4 regions of the Vibrio parahaemolyticus genome follow, and region 4 is predicted to be linked to each of the others. Evidence: predicted binding sites of a transcription regulator. Region 4 holds the regulator's gene; each other region holds the start of a gene.

Region 1 (4,008 bases), 370 kb from region 4:
GCGCTACCATTTGATCCCAGAACAGTTGAACGGTATCAATCTTCACTTTTTCATCAGGAGAGTGAGGGAACTTGATCGTTGGGCCGAAAGAAACCATGTCCATGTTCGGGTAAGGCTCTTTAAATAGACCACATTCAAGACCAGCGTGAATAACCATGATGTTTGGTTTGTGACCGTAAATGCCTTCGTACATATCACGGAAAATCGCCATAATTTCTGAATCAGCGTCTGGTTTCCAACCAGGGTAAGCGCCTGAGAACTCAACTTGTGCCCCTGCGAGTTCAGCAACAGAGCGTAACATGCTCTCTACTTGGCTGCGGCCAGAGTCAATCAAAGAGCGAATTAGGCAAAGTACGGTTACTTTGTCCTCTTCTGTTGTGATCACGCCAACGTTCAGTGACGTTTCAACCACACCTTCAATTTCGTCGCTCATGCGCATCACGCCATTAGGACATGCGTTGAGAGCAGCAATAAAGCGTTGTTGATCCGCCGCAGTGAAAGCTTGTGATTCGGTTACGCTCTCTTCATTGAACGTCACAATGCCCGTTTCTACTTTGCCAAGCTCAGCTTTTAATAGCTCAGTGTAGTAGTTGAAAAGCTCTGCAAGCTTCTCTTGGTTTTCAGCAGGAACAGCAACTGTTACGAAAGCTTCGCGAGGAATAGCATTACGCAAACTACCACCACGGAATTCAACCAAGCGAAGATCCAACTCTTGTGCATGGCCCGCTAGGAATCGGCCAAGCAGTTTGTTGGCATTACCACGACCAGTGTGGATATCACAACCAGAGTGACCGCCTTTTAAACCCTTCAAGGTTAGCTGACGAGCCACAAAGCCAGTAGGGATCGCGTCGCGTTTGATGTCAAAAGTCATCGCACCATCGATACCACCAGCGCAGCCCATGTACACTTCGCCTTCTTGCTCGGAGTCTGTGTTTAGAAGAATATCACCTTCCAACCAACCTGCTTCAAGCCCGAATGCACCTGTCATGCCTGCTTCTTCATCAATTGTTAGTAGAACTTCAATTGGCCCATGCTTGATATCTTTAGATGCTAATACAGCCAGACAAGAAGCCATACCAATACCGTTGTCTGCACCAAGCGTCGTGCCTTTCGCTGTTACCCACTCACCATCGATGTACGGTTGAATTGGATCTTTTGTGAAGTCGTGGTCAGTGTCTTCATTCTTCTGTGGCACCATGTCAATGTGTGCTTGAAGAACCACGCCCTTTTTGTTTTCCATCCCAGGCGTTGCTGGCTTTTTGATGAATACGTTGCCCGTTGGGTCTCGGCGAACATCGAAGCCTTGCTCTGTTGCCCAGTTGATAATGTACTGTGCTAATGCTTCTTCATGCTTAGATGGATGAGGGATGGAACAAATCTTATCGAAAAACTGCCAAAGTGGAGCAGGTGACAAGGTACTGATTTCAGAATGGAATTCAGACACGGAAGACTCCTTTTGATGTGCTTTGCCAAATATATACCGTATAAATAATGTGTGATTAGCAGGAAATGCTAATGATATTTGGCATGAATTAGCTCAAGGATACCACCAGACGAAGGCTACTAGTAGTCGAGAACAAAAGGATTTCCTTCCTCACTGTCACACTTTATGAACATGGTATAAGTCGTAAATGCGCTTATGTTTATATGAACTGAAAGTAGAATAATTTTTAATTCACAAAAATGTAATTTAATTACAGTTAAAATTTGATTGACGTCAATTTATGGATTTTTTGTGACTTTTATCACTAAAATGCTTGTAATTAAATTTCTTGGTGGTATATTTGTAACCAGCTTCTGAGATGAAGAATGAAATGCTCAAAGGATGAGTCCGTTTATCGCCTCCAAGGAACCGAGAAATCAACGACTGTTTTAATTGATTTAGAAGGTGATATTTATGAAAGGTTTACCAAGTGCAATGTTCTGGAATAGCAAATCTGTATATACCGGTAACTTTGTATACCCAACAAGCTTTGGCTACTAAGTGAAGTCAACGCATGTGACTCGAACAGTTTGTTCACCCCTATAAATTGGAATTTTTTTTCAGTGATAGTGCTGACATGATTCACCGCCACTCAAATTGAGTGGCGTTTTTTTATCTCTTTTTTCTACTTCCGACCAAATTTCCACCACTAAGCCTCCATTCTCTTATTGCTGCTAAAAGGAATCCCACTTACGCAGTAAATTGTGAGTGAATATTGCCCTTTAACGTCCATTTCTGTTTGAAAGTTTAGAACATTGCTCAATTTGAACGCATTGAAGGCAAAGTGAACATGAGCGGTTAGTTATTGTTTAATAAGCGCTATATTCATTCTTGATTTTAAATACTAACGGATGGGTTTCATATCCTGCGAAAAAAAACGCTTTAGAGTGATGATTCTATCTAGAATTTGCTATTTGATAACTTTATAATTCCTGCCAATCGATTACGCAACCGTTTACTTTTTACCTTTACAGGATTCGATCATGCTCGAAAGGCTCTTTAAACTTAGTGAAAACGGCACAAATGTGCGCACTGAGATCATTGCAGGTATTACGACCTTCCTTACCATGGCTTACATTATTTTTGTAAACCCAGCTATTTTGTCTGATACCGGTATGGATCGTGGTGCGATCTTTGTTGCAACGTGTCTTGCCGCCGCGATTGGCTGTTTCATTATGGGCTTAGTCGCAAACTACCCAATTGCTCAGGCTCCGGGCATGGGTCTAAACGCATTCTTCACATATTCCGTTGTGTTAGGCATGGGTTACACATGGCAAGTCGCGCTGGCTGCAGTGTTTGTTTCTGGTGTTTTGTTTATTCTGCTGAGCATTTTTAAGATTCGTGAGTGGATCATTAACTCGATCCCGCATTCGCTTCGCACCGGCATTTCTGCAGGTATTGGCCTTTTCTTGGCGTTTATCGCCCTTAAAAACGCAGGTATTGTGGTTGATAACCCAGCGACATTGGTTTCAATGGGCGATATCACGTCGTTGCCATCAGTGTTGGCGGCGATTGGTTTCTTCCTTACTATCGCGCTTGTTCACCGTGGTGTGAAAGGTGCGGTGATGATCGCGATTTTGGGTGTGACGGCGCTTGGTCTTCTATTTGGTGATGTGCAATGGAACGGTGTCATGTCAACACCACCAAGTATCGCACCAACATTCTTACAATTGGATTTCTCGGGTCTATTTGAAGTCGGCATGATCTCTGTTGTGTTCGCTTTCTTGTTCGTCGACTTATTTGATACGGCTGGTACGCTCGTTGGCGTTTCTCAAAAAGCCGGTCTAACGGATGAGAATGGCAACATTCCTCGTCTAAACAAAGCACTACTTGCTGACTCAACAGCGACTTCTGTTGGTGCGTTGCTAGGTACGTCAAACACGACTTCATACATTGAAAGTGTTTCGGGCGTAGCTGCTGGTGGTCGTACTGGCCTAACCGCAGTGGTTGTTGGTGTACTCTTCCTGCTTGCACTATTGTTCTCGCCACTAGCGGGTATGATCCCTGCGTATGCAACGTCAGGTGCATTGTTCTATGTAGCAATTTTGATGCTTTCTGGCTTGGTGAGCATTGATTGGCGTGACCTAACTGAAGCATCTCCAGTCGTTGTAACTTGTCTTGTGATGCCGCTTACTTTCTCTATTGCAGAAGGTATCACCCTAGGCTTTATTGCGTATGCTGCCATCAAATTGTTTAGTGGCAAAGGCCGCGATGTATCGATGAGTGTTTGGGTTATGTCTGCCATCTTCATCGTTAAATACCTAGCCGGGTAATTACTTTTAAAAAGCCAGCGCGAGCAGCAAAAGCTGTTCGTGCTGGCTTTTTGCTTTTAGCGTTGTTCACTGAATTCGATTTTTCTGCGTAATAGACGGAGAATTTTGATATCACCGTTGGTATTAACGGTGTGTTTCGGTAGAATAATCGTTTGCGCAGCTTGAAATCCTCTTCTCCTGACCTCTGGAGAGCATAGTGAATATTCCGCTTTAAAGCCGTTTCGCTAGATTTTGAGGATGCATATTTTCAAA
Region 2 (4,008 bases), 170 kb from region 4:
GATGAAGTGGCTGGGCTGGTTCGCCTCGGGTTATCTCAATCATTTGGAACGCTGCACATCATTCCTGCGATTCAAGAGCTGCGTGAGTTGTATCCACAGCTTCAAGTGGAAGTGCATTTGTTTGACTACAAGGTCGATATGCTGGCGGAAGGGCTCGATCTGTGGGTAACAAACAATGAGCACCTACCAGAGGGCTACATTGCGCAGCGTTTGACGGACTGCCAGTTTGTGGTGGCAGCATCGCCGGATTATTTGCTTAAGTATGATACTCCGACTGAGCCGAACGACTTGTCTTTGCACAACTGCTTGATCTATCGCAGTTGGGAGCGTGATTACACAGGATGGGCATTTACCAAGGGACAACAAGAGCTAAACGTCAAAGTCTCCGGCAACTACTCTGTCGATTTAGCAGAAGCTGTCCGCGACGCCGCGATTGCTGGATGGGGGATTGCGTATCTCGCTACGTATTTGCTTGGTGATGAGTTCAGAACGGGTAAGTTGATTCAACTATTGCCAGACTGGAAAGCGAGCCAGTCGATGCCATTTTATGCGGTGTACCCGAGTCGTCAGCACATGCCGAAAAAAATATCAGCCGTTATCAACTTTATTAAACAGAAAATTGGCAACCCGTGTCACTGGGATCAGCGCCTCGCACCTTACATCTCTATTCCCAAGTAGATTCATTAATAACGTTCAAGAGGTGTTTCTAGTCGATTTTCTCTAAGCAAAACATTTTTCGACTATTCAGTGGTTGTATAAGGTGATTTGTCTCACAAAATTTTTCCAAATCTAGAAACATCTTTTCCATATAGAAACAATAAAAACAAGCAAACGTTTATCTATAGCAAATTCAATTAGTTATTTGTGTGGTTAATTATTGTTCGCTTGAACTTTTCACACTGTTAACATCCTCAACTTGCGCCATTTTGAGTCCGCTATACAATCCGGTGCCTTCCATATCCCCCTTCTATCGGATTCATTTTATGAACTCAATTATTGGTATCGTAGCCATACTATTCGTAGCATGGCTACTTTCTACAAATAGAAAAAATATAAAGCTGAGAACAGTGGCGTTTGCGTTTGCTTTACAGGTGCTGTTTGCATTGTTGGTTTTATATGTACCAGCAGGACGAGATGCGCTGAATTCAGTAAGCAGCGTCGTGTCGAATTTGATCAACTACGGTCAAGAAGGCATCGTGTTTTTATTCGGTAATTTGGCGACAGGGGGCTTCACCTTTGCGATCAATGTACTGGGTATCATCGTTTTCTTCTCCTCTCTTATCTCCGGTCTTTATCACATTGGTGTGATGCCAAAAGTTATCAACTTCATTGGTGGTGGTATTCAAAAGCTTCTTGGCATTGGTCGTGCTGAGTCTTTGTCTGCAACAGCAAACATTTTTGTCGGCACTATCGAAGCGCCACTTATGGTGAAACCCTACCTAAAACACATGACTGATTCGCAGTTCTTTGCGGTAATGACAGGTGGTTTGGCGTCAGTAGCTGGTGGTACGTTGGTAGGTTATGCCTCGTTGGGTGTCGATCTTAACTACCTTATCGCTGCTGCCTTTATGTCTGCGCCCGCAGGCTTGTTGATGGCGAAAATTCTCATGCCAGAAGATGTGAACAAAGCACCAGATATCGACATTAGCCAAGTGGAAATTCCACGCGCAACTAACGTGGTTGAAGCGTTAGCCGATGGCGCAATGGCGGGTGTTCGCATCGCTGTGTCTGTAGGTGGTACGTTGTTAGCGTTCATCAGCGTAATCGCGTTGCTGAACGGCATGCTAGGTTGGGTTGGAGACCTTATTGGTACGCCACTAAGCTTTGAGCTTATCTTAGGCTACGTATTTGCACCTGTCGCATGGTTGTTAGGTGTGCCATGGGAAGAGGCGATTACGGCGGGCTCGCTTATCGGTAACAAGATCGTGGTGAACGAGTTTGTTGCTTTCATCCAACTAGCAGAAGTGAAGTCTCAGCTAAGTGCTCACTCTCAAGCTATCGTGACTTTCGCACTGTGTGGTTTTGCAAACATCTCTAGTATGGCAATGCTGATCGGCGGATTGGGTTCTTTGGTACCAGAGAAGCGTGCATTTGTTTCTAAGCATGGTTTCCGCGCGATTATTGCCGGCGTTATGGCGAACTTGATGAGTGCTTCTATTGCGGGTGTGATTTTAAGTCTGTAATTGAAATAGATATCTAAAATTAGCAAAAAGGCTCCTTGCGGAGCCTTTTTCGTACCTCAAGATTGATGTTATTGTTCAGTATGGAACTGCTCGCAAGCCAACATCGTGTTCTCAATCAAGCTTGCTACGGTCATTGGGCCAACACCACCAGGAACCGGAGTAATGAAGCTCGCGCTTTCGCGTGCTTTGTCGTATTCCACATCGCCCACTAGCTTGCCTGAATCAAGACGGTTAATGCCTACATCGACAACCACTGCGCCTTTTTTAATCCACTCGCCAGGGATGAAGTTTGGCTTACCTACCGCGACCACAACAACGTCAGCTTGACGTACGTGGCTTTCTAGATCTTTGGTAAAGCGGTGGCATGTCGTTGTTGTACAACCAGCAAGCAGCAGCTCAAGTGTCATTGGACGACCAACAATGTTTGATGCGCCAACCACAACCGCATGTTTACCACGAAGCTCGATGTTGTAACGGTCGAGTAGGGTAATGATGCCTTTAGGCGTACAAGAGCGAAGCTTAGGAATACGTTGCGCAAGACGACCAACGTTGTAAGGGTGGAAGCCATCCACGTCTTTTTCTGGATGAATACGCTCTAGAACGTGTGTGGTATCAATACCAGCAGGAAGTGGCAACTGAACTAAAATGCCGTCAATTTCGTTGTCGTTGTTCAACTCATCAATAAGAGCAAGCAGCTCCTCTTCAGATGTTGAAGCCGGAAGGTCAAACGACTTGGATACAAAGCCAACTTCTTCACAAGCGCGGCGTTTGCTGCCCACGTAAACTTGAGATGCTGGGTCTTCACCAACCAGAACAACTGCTAGGCCAGGAGCGCGTAAACCTGCTGCGACGCGAGCTTTAACACGTGCTGCAACTTCGGATCGAACAGTTTGGGAAATGAGAGTTCCGTCTATATTTTGAGCAGTCATGACTTTCCTTATAAATTAAGAAGGCAAATTATCTGCGGCGCATTGTCGCAGAAATTCTAATTAACATCCATACGCAAACGTTTGCCTTGTGGTGTTTTTGAACATTAAGCGTTTGGATGGGCTTTTTTTAGGCATTCAGATCAGAATGTTATGAAAACCCGTTGATTTACCCGTTTGAACTCGTATAATCCTGTCCCTGTAGCGCGCCCTTAGCTCAGCTGGATAGAGCACGTCCCTTCTAAGGATGTGGTCATAGGTTCGAATCCTATAGGGCGTGCCATTTATTCTAAAAAGCCCCGATAACTCTTTGAGTTTTCGGGGCTTTTGCGTTTTAGAACATTCGATATTAATCACTACGTCACCTACAACTTTTGACTGAGATTATAGCTATTGCAATCTCTAGCAATTAACATGAGCTCATATTAGTTGCTTTCCTGTTTATCTTTATGCCTGCCATGTCTAGATTTTATGAACAACACGCAGATTGTTTAGCGGAGCAATACACTTCGCTCAAGTTTGAGGATGTCCACGCGAGCTGGAGAGCTTTCTGGCCTCAAGCCAGAGATCGCGTCTTAGATGTTGGGGCTGGCTCTGGTCGAGACGCTAAATGGATGGCTGAACATGGATGTGAAGTTATTGCGATTGAGCCTGCTCAAGCGCTTCTGAGATTTGGTAAGTCTTACTGTGGTGATTCAGTTACTTGGCTTGAAGATGGGTTACCTAAGCTTGAAAAAGTCATTAATCTTGGCTTTCGCTTCGATTTAATTCTTGTCAGTGCGGTATGGATGCATCTTGCGCCTACGCACCGTGAACGCGCATTTCGCAAACTTGCGAATTTGCTAGCGCCCAATGGTCGATTGGTGATTAGCCTTCGTCACGGTGACTTTTCTGACGGC
Region 3 (4,008 bases), 790 kb from region 4:
TTGGTGATCGCGTAGACAGAATGATAGTTCATTCCTCGGAAATTGCTGGCTAGATTGGTATTACTACGCACTGAATTTTTTATGTTGTAGAAAGGAATCAAAATGCCAAACTTAGTTTTAGAGTATTCGAACTCAGTGGAAGAGCGAGTCAATGTACAAGGTTTGCTGGAAGACTTACATAAAGCTGCGTTAGAGAGTGGCCTTTTTGAGTTGGCCTCTGTGAAATCAAGAACGTTAAGATGTCATAACTGGCTAATTGGTGAAGCGGGTGACAGTCTCGATTTTATCCATATCAATTTTGATTTGTTGTCTGGCCGAACGCCTGAACAAAAGCGAGAATTATCGCGAGCTTTAATGGTTGTGCTTCAAGAACAGGCAAGTCATGTGCACAGTTTAACGGTTAACATTCGAGATATGGATGTGGACAGCTTTCAAAAGGTGGTGAACTGAATATAAGGCTTGGCCGACGTTGTTCACGACTTGTTGTTTCTTCCCAAATTAACCCGACTCGGCTACTCTGTATTCTTTCTATTTTTGGATAAAAATTGATGTCGACTAAAGAGTTACTGTTTTCGTTTCACGGACGTATCGATCGCAAAACCTATTGGATTTGGAATGTGATTTACTATATTTCGATTATAGGTTTTGGTGCGGGTATCAGTAAGTTGTTTCCTGCGTTTTCTTACCTGTTACTGCCAATATTCTTGTTGGTACTGCTCATTCCTGATTTGGCTATTACGACAAAGAGATGGCATGACCGCGACAAGTCGATCTACTGGTTAGGCTTGAATATTCCTTTGGTGATTGGTCGCATCGCAACGCCGATGACAAGCCCAATGGCGCAAGAACCTTCAACGCCACAGCTATTCATTGCTTCGATTTCATTAATTTGTGGGCTTTGGATTTTGATTGAGTGTGGTTTTCTGAAAGGCACATCAGGCCCGAATAAATACGGTCCTGAGCCACAGTGATTTATGAGTGTGGGAGTCTGCCTAAGGTGTGACTCTCACATCAGTAGAAATCGTTTCTGTTGAAGGCGACTACGTTGTCTGTTTTAACCGACGTCGCTTTTCCTTGTAATGCTTCTCTGAACTTTGTGACTTGTTTTTGTAGTTCATTCATTAGCACGACGTTGGTGTGATGAGGGTTTTTACAGTTGCGAATCACACGATCAATATGGCTTTGCTGAGCCCATAAGCGTGGTTGCATCGTTTCTGAGGCGCTTTCTATCATTTCTTTTGCCATCTCGTGGCGAAATTGTTCAAAGCCTTCTGGATCGCTTTCGGCCATCTGAACCAGTTCATCAAATGAGGGTAATACTTGCGTTGTGTGAGTATGTAGAGTTCTCATCCCTTTCTCCAAATCCATATGGATACTCGTGTTCAATACTACAAGCGTACACCACAGGAATCAGAGTAAAGGATGAATCATTGGCCTGTCTCATTTATAAGAGAGAGCGAAAGGGCCGAAATCTAAGCGCGGATTCGGTAAACGCAGCGACGTTGACCGCTAATGATATGCTCGGTACGCTCGACGGTCGTGTCGTCTCCGAGTAAGGACTGGAACACACTCAGTTCAGATTTGCATAAACTAGGGCAACGCGTGGCGGCTTTACAAATCGGGCAGTGATTCTCGATCAAGATAAACCCGTGCTCATCTTGTTCAAGCTCTGCCATGTAGCCTTCTTTTTCGCGCAGAAAAACCAAAGTTTCCAGCTTGCTTTCTAAAGACTCACATTGGTCGAGGTGCTGGCGATAGTTTTGTAAAGTCAGTTTTTCGCGCTCGGAGGTAACTTTGTCGAGGCCATCTTTACCGAAGATGTGTTCCACGGCTTCGATAAATTGGATGGTGAGTTCGCCATGACGATCGGCGAATTGCTCATGTCCCTTCTGGGTTAAAGACCAATGGCGAGTAGGGCGTCCGACTTTGACTTTTACATCGTGAATCGACAGGATGCCTTCATCTTCTAAACCTTGCAGGTGCTGGCGAGCACCCATGGTTGTCATCCCAAGCTCAGAAGAGAGTTGTTTTGCAGTGACAGACCCGTCACGCTTAACGATTTGCAATATCCTATCTACGGTCTTCATATTCCCACCATTTGTATTTCCGTACACATTATGCGCGATAGGCTTAGTAAAGAAAAGTGTTGACTTAACTTGAGTGGGGATTTGGTGAGCCAAAAACAAAAAGGGTCGGCACTTTGCCAACCCTCTGCGATGCTGAACCTAAAAATTACAGAATGATATCGCGAACTTCTGGATCTTTGCGCTCTAAGTAATGGGTCGACTTGATGCGGCGAATGGTACGGCAACGACCTCGCACGAGTAGCGTCTCTGTCGTCGCAATATTACCTTGGCGAGAAATCCCCTCTAGCAAGTCACCTTTTGTAATGCCTGTTGCTGAGAAGACGACGTTGTCGCTGCGCGCCATGTCTTCCATTTTTAGGACGACGTTGGCTTTTACGCCCATTTCTTCACAACGTTGTAGTTCAGCCGCACCGTAAATACGGTTTTCTTCTGTGTCGCCTTTCACTTCGTGGCGAGGTAGAAGGCGGCCATGCATGTCACCATCAAGTGCGCGAATCACCGCTGCGGATACCACCCCCTCTGGTGCACCGCCAATGCAGTACATGAGGTCCACTTCACTATCTGGCATACACGTTAGGATGGAAGCTGCAACGTCGCCATCTGGCACCGCGAAGACACGCACACCCATCGCCTGCATTTCAGCTATCACATCATCGTGGCGAGGTTTTGCTAGAGTGATGACAACCAGAGTGTCCAGCGTTTTATTTAGCGCACCAGCAACGTTTTCTAGGTTTTCTTTCAACGGCTTTTCTAGATCGATCACGCCTTTCGCACCTGGGCCAACAACCAATTTTTCCATGTACATGTCAGGTGCTTTTAAAAAGCTGCCTTTTTCACCCGCGGCAAGCACTGCCAATGCGTTTGATTGACCCATTGCAGTCATGCGTGTGCCTTCAATAGGGTCAACAGCGATATCCACTTCATCGCCACCTAGACCAACTTTCTCACCGATGTATAGCATTGGTGCATCATCGATTTCACCTTCACCAATGACAATTTCACCACTGATGTCTGTTTTGTTCAGTAGAGTGCGCATAACTTCAACAGCAGCGCCATCGGCTGCGTTTTTGTCACCACGGCCAAGCCATTTGTAACCAGCGAGTGCAGCACCTTCAGTTACACGAGAAAATGCCATTGCTAAATCGCGTTTCATGATGTCTCCAAGTAAGCAATAGGGAAGAGGAATTTGCGCGGCGATTCTATCACAACGGCAGTTAAACGTTTGCCTTTTTGCTGAGCTTTTACTTTAACTAAGTTGAATTTGATCAATACTTGGGTGATTTTTGCCGCGGAGAGGCGTAAATACCTTGCACAAAAATGCTTCGCCGATAAGAAAAGTCAGCGTTTAGTGAGATTGCGCCGATTTTTTAACCGAATGATGCGAAATATCGAATATAGTGAGTGTTTCTCATCGCGACGCTGAGTAGAATGACCTTATATAGGTAAGCTGCACGCCAATCTCGTGCATCGTCCCAACGGAATAACATAGGTAGGCCAAGATGTCTTTTGAAGTACTAGAACAACTAGAATCTAAAATTCAAACTGCAGTTGACACAATCACTCTTCTTCAGATGGAAGTTGAAGAGCTGAAAGAAGACAAAGTAAAACTAGAAGCAGAAGCAAACGAGCTTCGTTCTCAACGTGAAGATCTAGAGCAAAAAGCTCAGCAAGCTCAGCAAGAGCACGCACAGTGGCAAGAGCGCATTCGTGCACTACTTGGCAAAATGGACGAAGTGGAATAGTTTCACTTCTTCATCCAGAATTAAAAACACCCGCTTTGGCGGGTGTTTGTGTATTTGGGTATGAGTAGCGCTTTAGTCAACGAAAGGTGACTAGCTACTGGAAGCTACTCTTCGACCGTATCATCTAACTCAAGGTCAATATTAAGTGGCTCTGGAGATAGGATGATGCCAGTGTTGTC
Region 4 (4,008 bases):
GTCGGGCTCCCTATTTTATTCGCTTGCTTTTAATCTGGCTCAAAGACGTTCGTTCATTTAGCAGTCAAAATGTGACTTCAAATACACAAAACTCTTGCTGAAAATATTGCCAGTCAGCCCACATAGGGCTAAAATGTGAACGCAAACGATTAAATATGATTTATATGTAAACCGCTGAAATATAGCGGTTTTTGTTTTTTATTAATAGGTTGATGACCACTTCCTCATATTTAATAGGAAGCCGAGTACCTTCAACCAAGTTGCTACAAATCTTTTTATACCGATTTCGGTACAACCGCTGCCTACTAGAATAGACACTACTGTTGTTGTGGTGTTTAGTTTGCGCAAAAAACTAAGCGTATGGTTGTATTCACTACGGTATTAAGTAGCTCGATACAGGACATCATTTATGGCCACTATAAAAGACGTTGCTCGCTTAGCCGGCGTTTCTACTACCACAGTTTCGCACGTTATTAATAAGACACGTTTTGTTGCAGAAGCAACCCAAGAAAAAGTAATGAAAGCGGTTGATGAGCTTAACTACGCACCAAGCGCAGTTGCTCGTAGTTTAAAATGCAACTCAACTCGTACTATTGGTATGTTGGTAACACAGTCAACTAACCTATTCTTCTCTGAAGTGATCGACGGTGTAGAAAGTTACTGCTACCGTCAAGGTTACACATTGATCTTGTGTAATACTGGCGGCATCTACGAGAAACAGCGCGACTACATCCGCATGCTTGCTGAGAAACGTGTAGATGGCATTTTGGTGATGTGTTCAGATCTAACCGAAGAACTAAAAGAGATGTTAGATCGTCATTCAGACATCCCGAAAGTTGTGATGGATTGGGGCCCAGAGAGTTCTCGTGCGGACAAGATCATCGATAACTCTGAAGAAGGTGGCTACCTAGCAACTAAATATCTTATCGATAACGGCCACACTGACATCGCCTGCCTGAGTGGTCACTTTGAGAAACTTGCTTGCCAAGAGCGTATCGCTGGTTTCCGTCGTGCCATGGCTGAAGCAAAACTGCCAATCAATGAAGATTGGATTCTTGAAGGTAACTTTGAATGCGATACTGCGGTACTGGTTGCAGACAAGATCACCGCGATGGAAAAACGCCCTACTGCAGTATTCTGTTTTAACGATACCATGGCACTTGGCTTAATGAGCCGTCTGCAACAAAACGGCATCAAGGTTCCAGATGACGTTTCTGTTATCGGTTACGACAACATTGAACTTGCAGAGTACTTCTCACCACCGCTAACAACGATTCACCAACCTAAACGTCGTGTGGGTAAAAATGCGTTTGAGATCCTACTTGAACGCATTAAAGATAAAGAACACGAAAAGCGTGTGTTCGAGATGCAACCAGAGATTGTTATCCGCAACACCGTTAAGAAACTTAATTAAATGAACACAAGCGCCCTTAGGGGCGCTTTTTTTTATTAAAAAAATAACACTTCCCGCACACTTTGCCTCATTCTTAAAAACAATAACTTCCATAAGTTACTGTTTTCTTTACATGTGAATTATTAATTCCCGCTTCTTTTCAAACATTAAATACAATTCTCAATTATGAGTACCCATGCACAAAATGGCATTATTTATTGAATCAAGATCACGTTTTAAAATCTAAAGTGTGATGTTAATTCAATATACGAAGTATCCTCATCTGGTCACGCACAGGGCAAACCATCCGAAAGGGTGGGACGCAAAGCCTCCGGCCTGAACCATAGTAGTATATGGAAGGTAGCGGGGTTACCGATGGCAAGTGTGCAACCAATGTCTTTACCCTTTAATGACATTGCCTTTGCGCACGTTTGCTACTCTCTCGGACCTGACTTTTGGTGGCGTAATATTAATTACACCGAGATAACAAAACATGGATAAACCGATACTCAAAGACTCTATGAAGCTATTTGAGGCACTTGGTACTATCAAGTCGCGCTCAATGTTTGGTGGCTTCGGACTTTTCGCTGATGAAACGATGTTTGCACTAGTGGTAAACAACCAGCTTCATATACGAGCAGACCAACAAACTTCATCTGACTTCGAGACACAGGGTCTAAAGCCTTACGTTTATAAAAAACGTGGCTTCCCAGTCGTTACTAAGTACTACGCTATTTCCAGCGAACTATGGGAATCTAGCGATCGCTTAATTGAAGTAGCGAAAAAATCCTTAGAAAACGCCAAACTTGAGAAAGAACAACAAGCGAGCACTAAGCCTAATCGCTTGAAAGATCTGCCAAATCTGAGATTGGCTACAGAAAGAATGCTTAAGAAAGCGGGTATTGATTCTGTTGCTCAACTTGAAGAAGAAGGCGCACTAAGTGCTTATAAAGCGATCAGAGACACGCACTCCACCACAGTTAGCCTTGAGCTACTTTGGGCCTTAGAAGGTGCTATTAACGGCACACACTGGAGTGTGGTTCCCCAGTCTCGTCGTGAAGAATTAATGAATGGCCTTTCGTAACAGAAGTCTGCTCTAATCTATCGACTAAAGCCGCAGTGTGAACTGCGGTTTTTTTATGAAATTTTTATAGCTCCCCTCGTGTCTACTCCTTTGTAAATCCCAAAACCCCCGTATCTTCAGCGCCACGACTTAGTTTCGATAACGAGATTGTTAAAACAACATTCAGTATGAATACTTTAAGCGGTAGCCTAGATATAGAAACGGAGCACACATGAATAAAAAACTTATCTTTGGACTGATACTTGTTGCCACCATTCTTTTGTTAGGCGCTAATTTTGGTCAATATCTAACGCTTGACAACGCAAAAGCGCAGCAAGAAGCACTCAATTCATTCATCGAAGCCAACATCGTCTATGCCGCCACGGTGTATTTTTTAGCGTATGTTGCGATTACCGCATTTTCTATTCCCGGAGCAGCAGTGGTTACTTTGCTAGGCGCAGCTTTGTTTGGGTTTTGGTTTAGCTTACTTTTGGTTTCTTTTGCCAGTACGATCGGTGCGACCTTAGCTTTTTTGAGTAGCCGATATTTGCTTAGGGATTGGGTTCAATCGAGATTTGGGGAAAAGCTTGTTGCGATTAACCAAGGAGTAAAAAAGGATGGCGCGTTTTATCTGTTTTCTTTGCGCTTGATTCCAGTGTTCCCATTTTTCCTCATCAACCTACTGATGGGATTAACACCTATGAGCATTGCGCGCTTTTATTTAACCAGTCAAATAGGCATGCTCCCTGGTACTGCCGTTTACCTTAACGCTGGTACTCAGTTAGCAACCATTGATAGCCTTTCTGGTATCGTATCCCCGACTGTATTAGCATCTTTTGCTTTGCTGGGGCTGTTTCCAATACTCGTAAAATGGGTTATGAATAAGGTCAGGCCAACCCCTACTCAGCCAAATGGCAGTATTTGATGAAAATCTTTATCGCGAAAAATCCAGCAGAAGCGCACATCGTATGTGAACTATTAAAAACTGAAGATATATGCTGTGAGGTGCGTGGAGAAGGACTTTTTGGTCTGAAAGGTGAGCTTCCTTTTGGCGATGATACTGATCCTTATGTTTGGCTATTAGATCCAGAACAACAATTGAAAGCTCACTCAATTATTGAAGCATTTAGGCAGCAGTCACAAAGCAACATATATGAAGACTGGCAATGTCCTCATTGTCTTGAACACAACGAAGGACAGTTTGGTGCGTGTTGGCAATGTGGATATCAAATTGGGGAGCCATGATCGTTCCCCTATTCTCGCATTTCAGGTGTCTATATTGATGGCTAGGCGACGATACTTTGTTGCTTTATAAATTCGATAGAGTGTTGGTTAAAATCTTCAGGACGCTCTACATTGCAGACATGACCGCAGTTTGGAATTTCACGCAAGATACTGAGCTTATGCGCTGCAACCATCTCTTTCACCGGTTGGATGAACATATAGTCTCTATCACCCATCAAATACAATGTCGGTATGGGTAACTCTCTGTCTTTGAAGTACTTCATCAATGGGTTTACATCCGCGGCAAGAATAAACCAGCGTTTAAACT

Evidence for each region. Region 4 encodes PurR, which represses purine synthesis genes. Its sites were predicted from a motif close to TNANGNAAACGTTTNCNTNA; they were not measured.
Region 1: the regulator PurR is predicted to act here: its motif matches at 2,427-2,446, upstream of DYB02_RS04565 (NCS2 family permease).
Region 2: the regulator PurR is predicted to act here: its motif matches at 824-843, upstream of DYB02_RS05710 (NupC/NupG family nucleoside CNT transporter).
Region 3: the regulator PurR is predicted to act here: its motif matches at 3,298-3,317, upstream of glpX (class II fructose-bisphosphatase).

The regions. Positions count from the first base shown of each region.
Region 1 is NZ_UHIL01000001.1:898,175-902,182, forward strand. Features, by position in the region: gene DYB02_RS04560 (aminoacyl-histidine dipeptidase) at 1-1,444, opposite strand, end outside; gene vcdP (small protein VcdP) at 1,898-1,984, shown strand; gene DYB02_RS04565 (NCS2 family permease) at 2,467-3,756, shown strand.
Region 2 is NZ_UHIL01000001.1:1,104,523-1,108,530, forward strand. Features, by position in the region: gene DYB02_RS05705 (LysR family transcriptional regulator) at 1-678, shown strand, start outside; gene DYB02_RS05710 (NupC/NupG family nucleoside CNT transporter) at 984-2,183, shown strand; gene folD (bifunctional methylenetetrahydrofolate dehydrogenase/methenyltetrahydrofolate cyclohydrolase FolD) at 2,252-3,112, opposite strand; tRNA gene DYB02_RS05720 (tRNA-Arg) at 3,316-3,392, shown strand; gene DYB02_RS05725 (class I SAM-dependent methyltransferase) at 3,559-4,008, shown strand, end outside.
Region 3 is NZ_UHIL01000001.1:478,671-482,678, forward strand. Features, by position in the region: gene DYB02_RS02490 (5-carboxymethyl-2-hydroxymuconate Delta-isomerase) at 103-450, shown strand; gene DYB02_RS02495 (DUF805 domain-containing protein) at 549-971, shown strand; gene DYB02_RS02500 (DUF3135 domain-containing protein) at 1,012-1,368, opposite strand; gene DYB02_RS02505 (helix-turn-helix transcriptional regulator) at 1,473-2,087, opposite strand; gene glpX (class II fructose-bisphosphatase) at 2,233-3,240, opposite strand; gene zapB (cell division protein ZapB) at 3,587-3,829, shown strand; gene rraA (ribonuclease E activity regulator RraA) at 3,934-4,008, opposite strand, start outside.
Region 4 is NZ_UHIL01000001.1:1,271,732-1,275,739, reverse strand. Features, by position in the region: gene purR (HTH-type transcriptional repressor PurR) at 410-1,414, shown strand; cyclic di-GMP riboswitch class I at 1,681-1,770, shown strand; gene DYB02_RS06490 (TfoX/Sxy family DNA transformation protein) at 1,887-2,477, shown strand; gene DYB02_RS06485 (TVP38/TMEM64 family protein) at 2,689-3,381, shown strand; gene DYB02_RS06480 (putative signal transducing protein) at 3,381-3,701, shown strand; gene DYB02_RS06475 (alpha/beta fold hydrolase) at 3,743-4,008, opposite strand, start outside.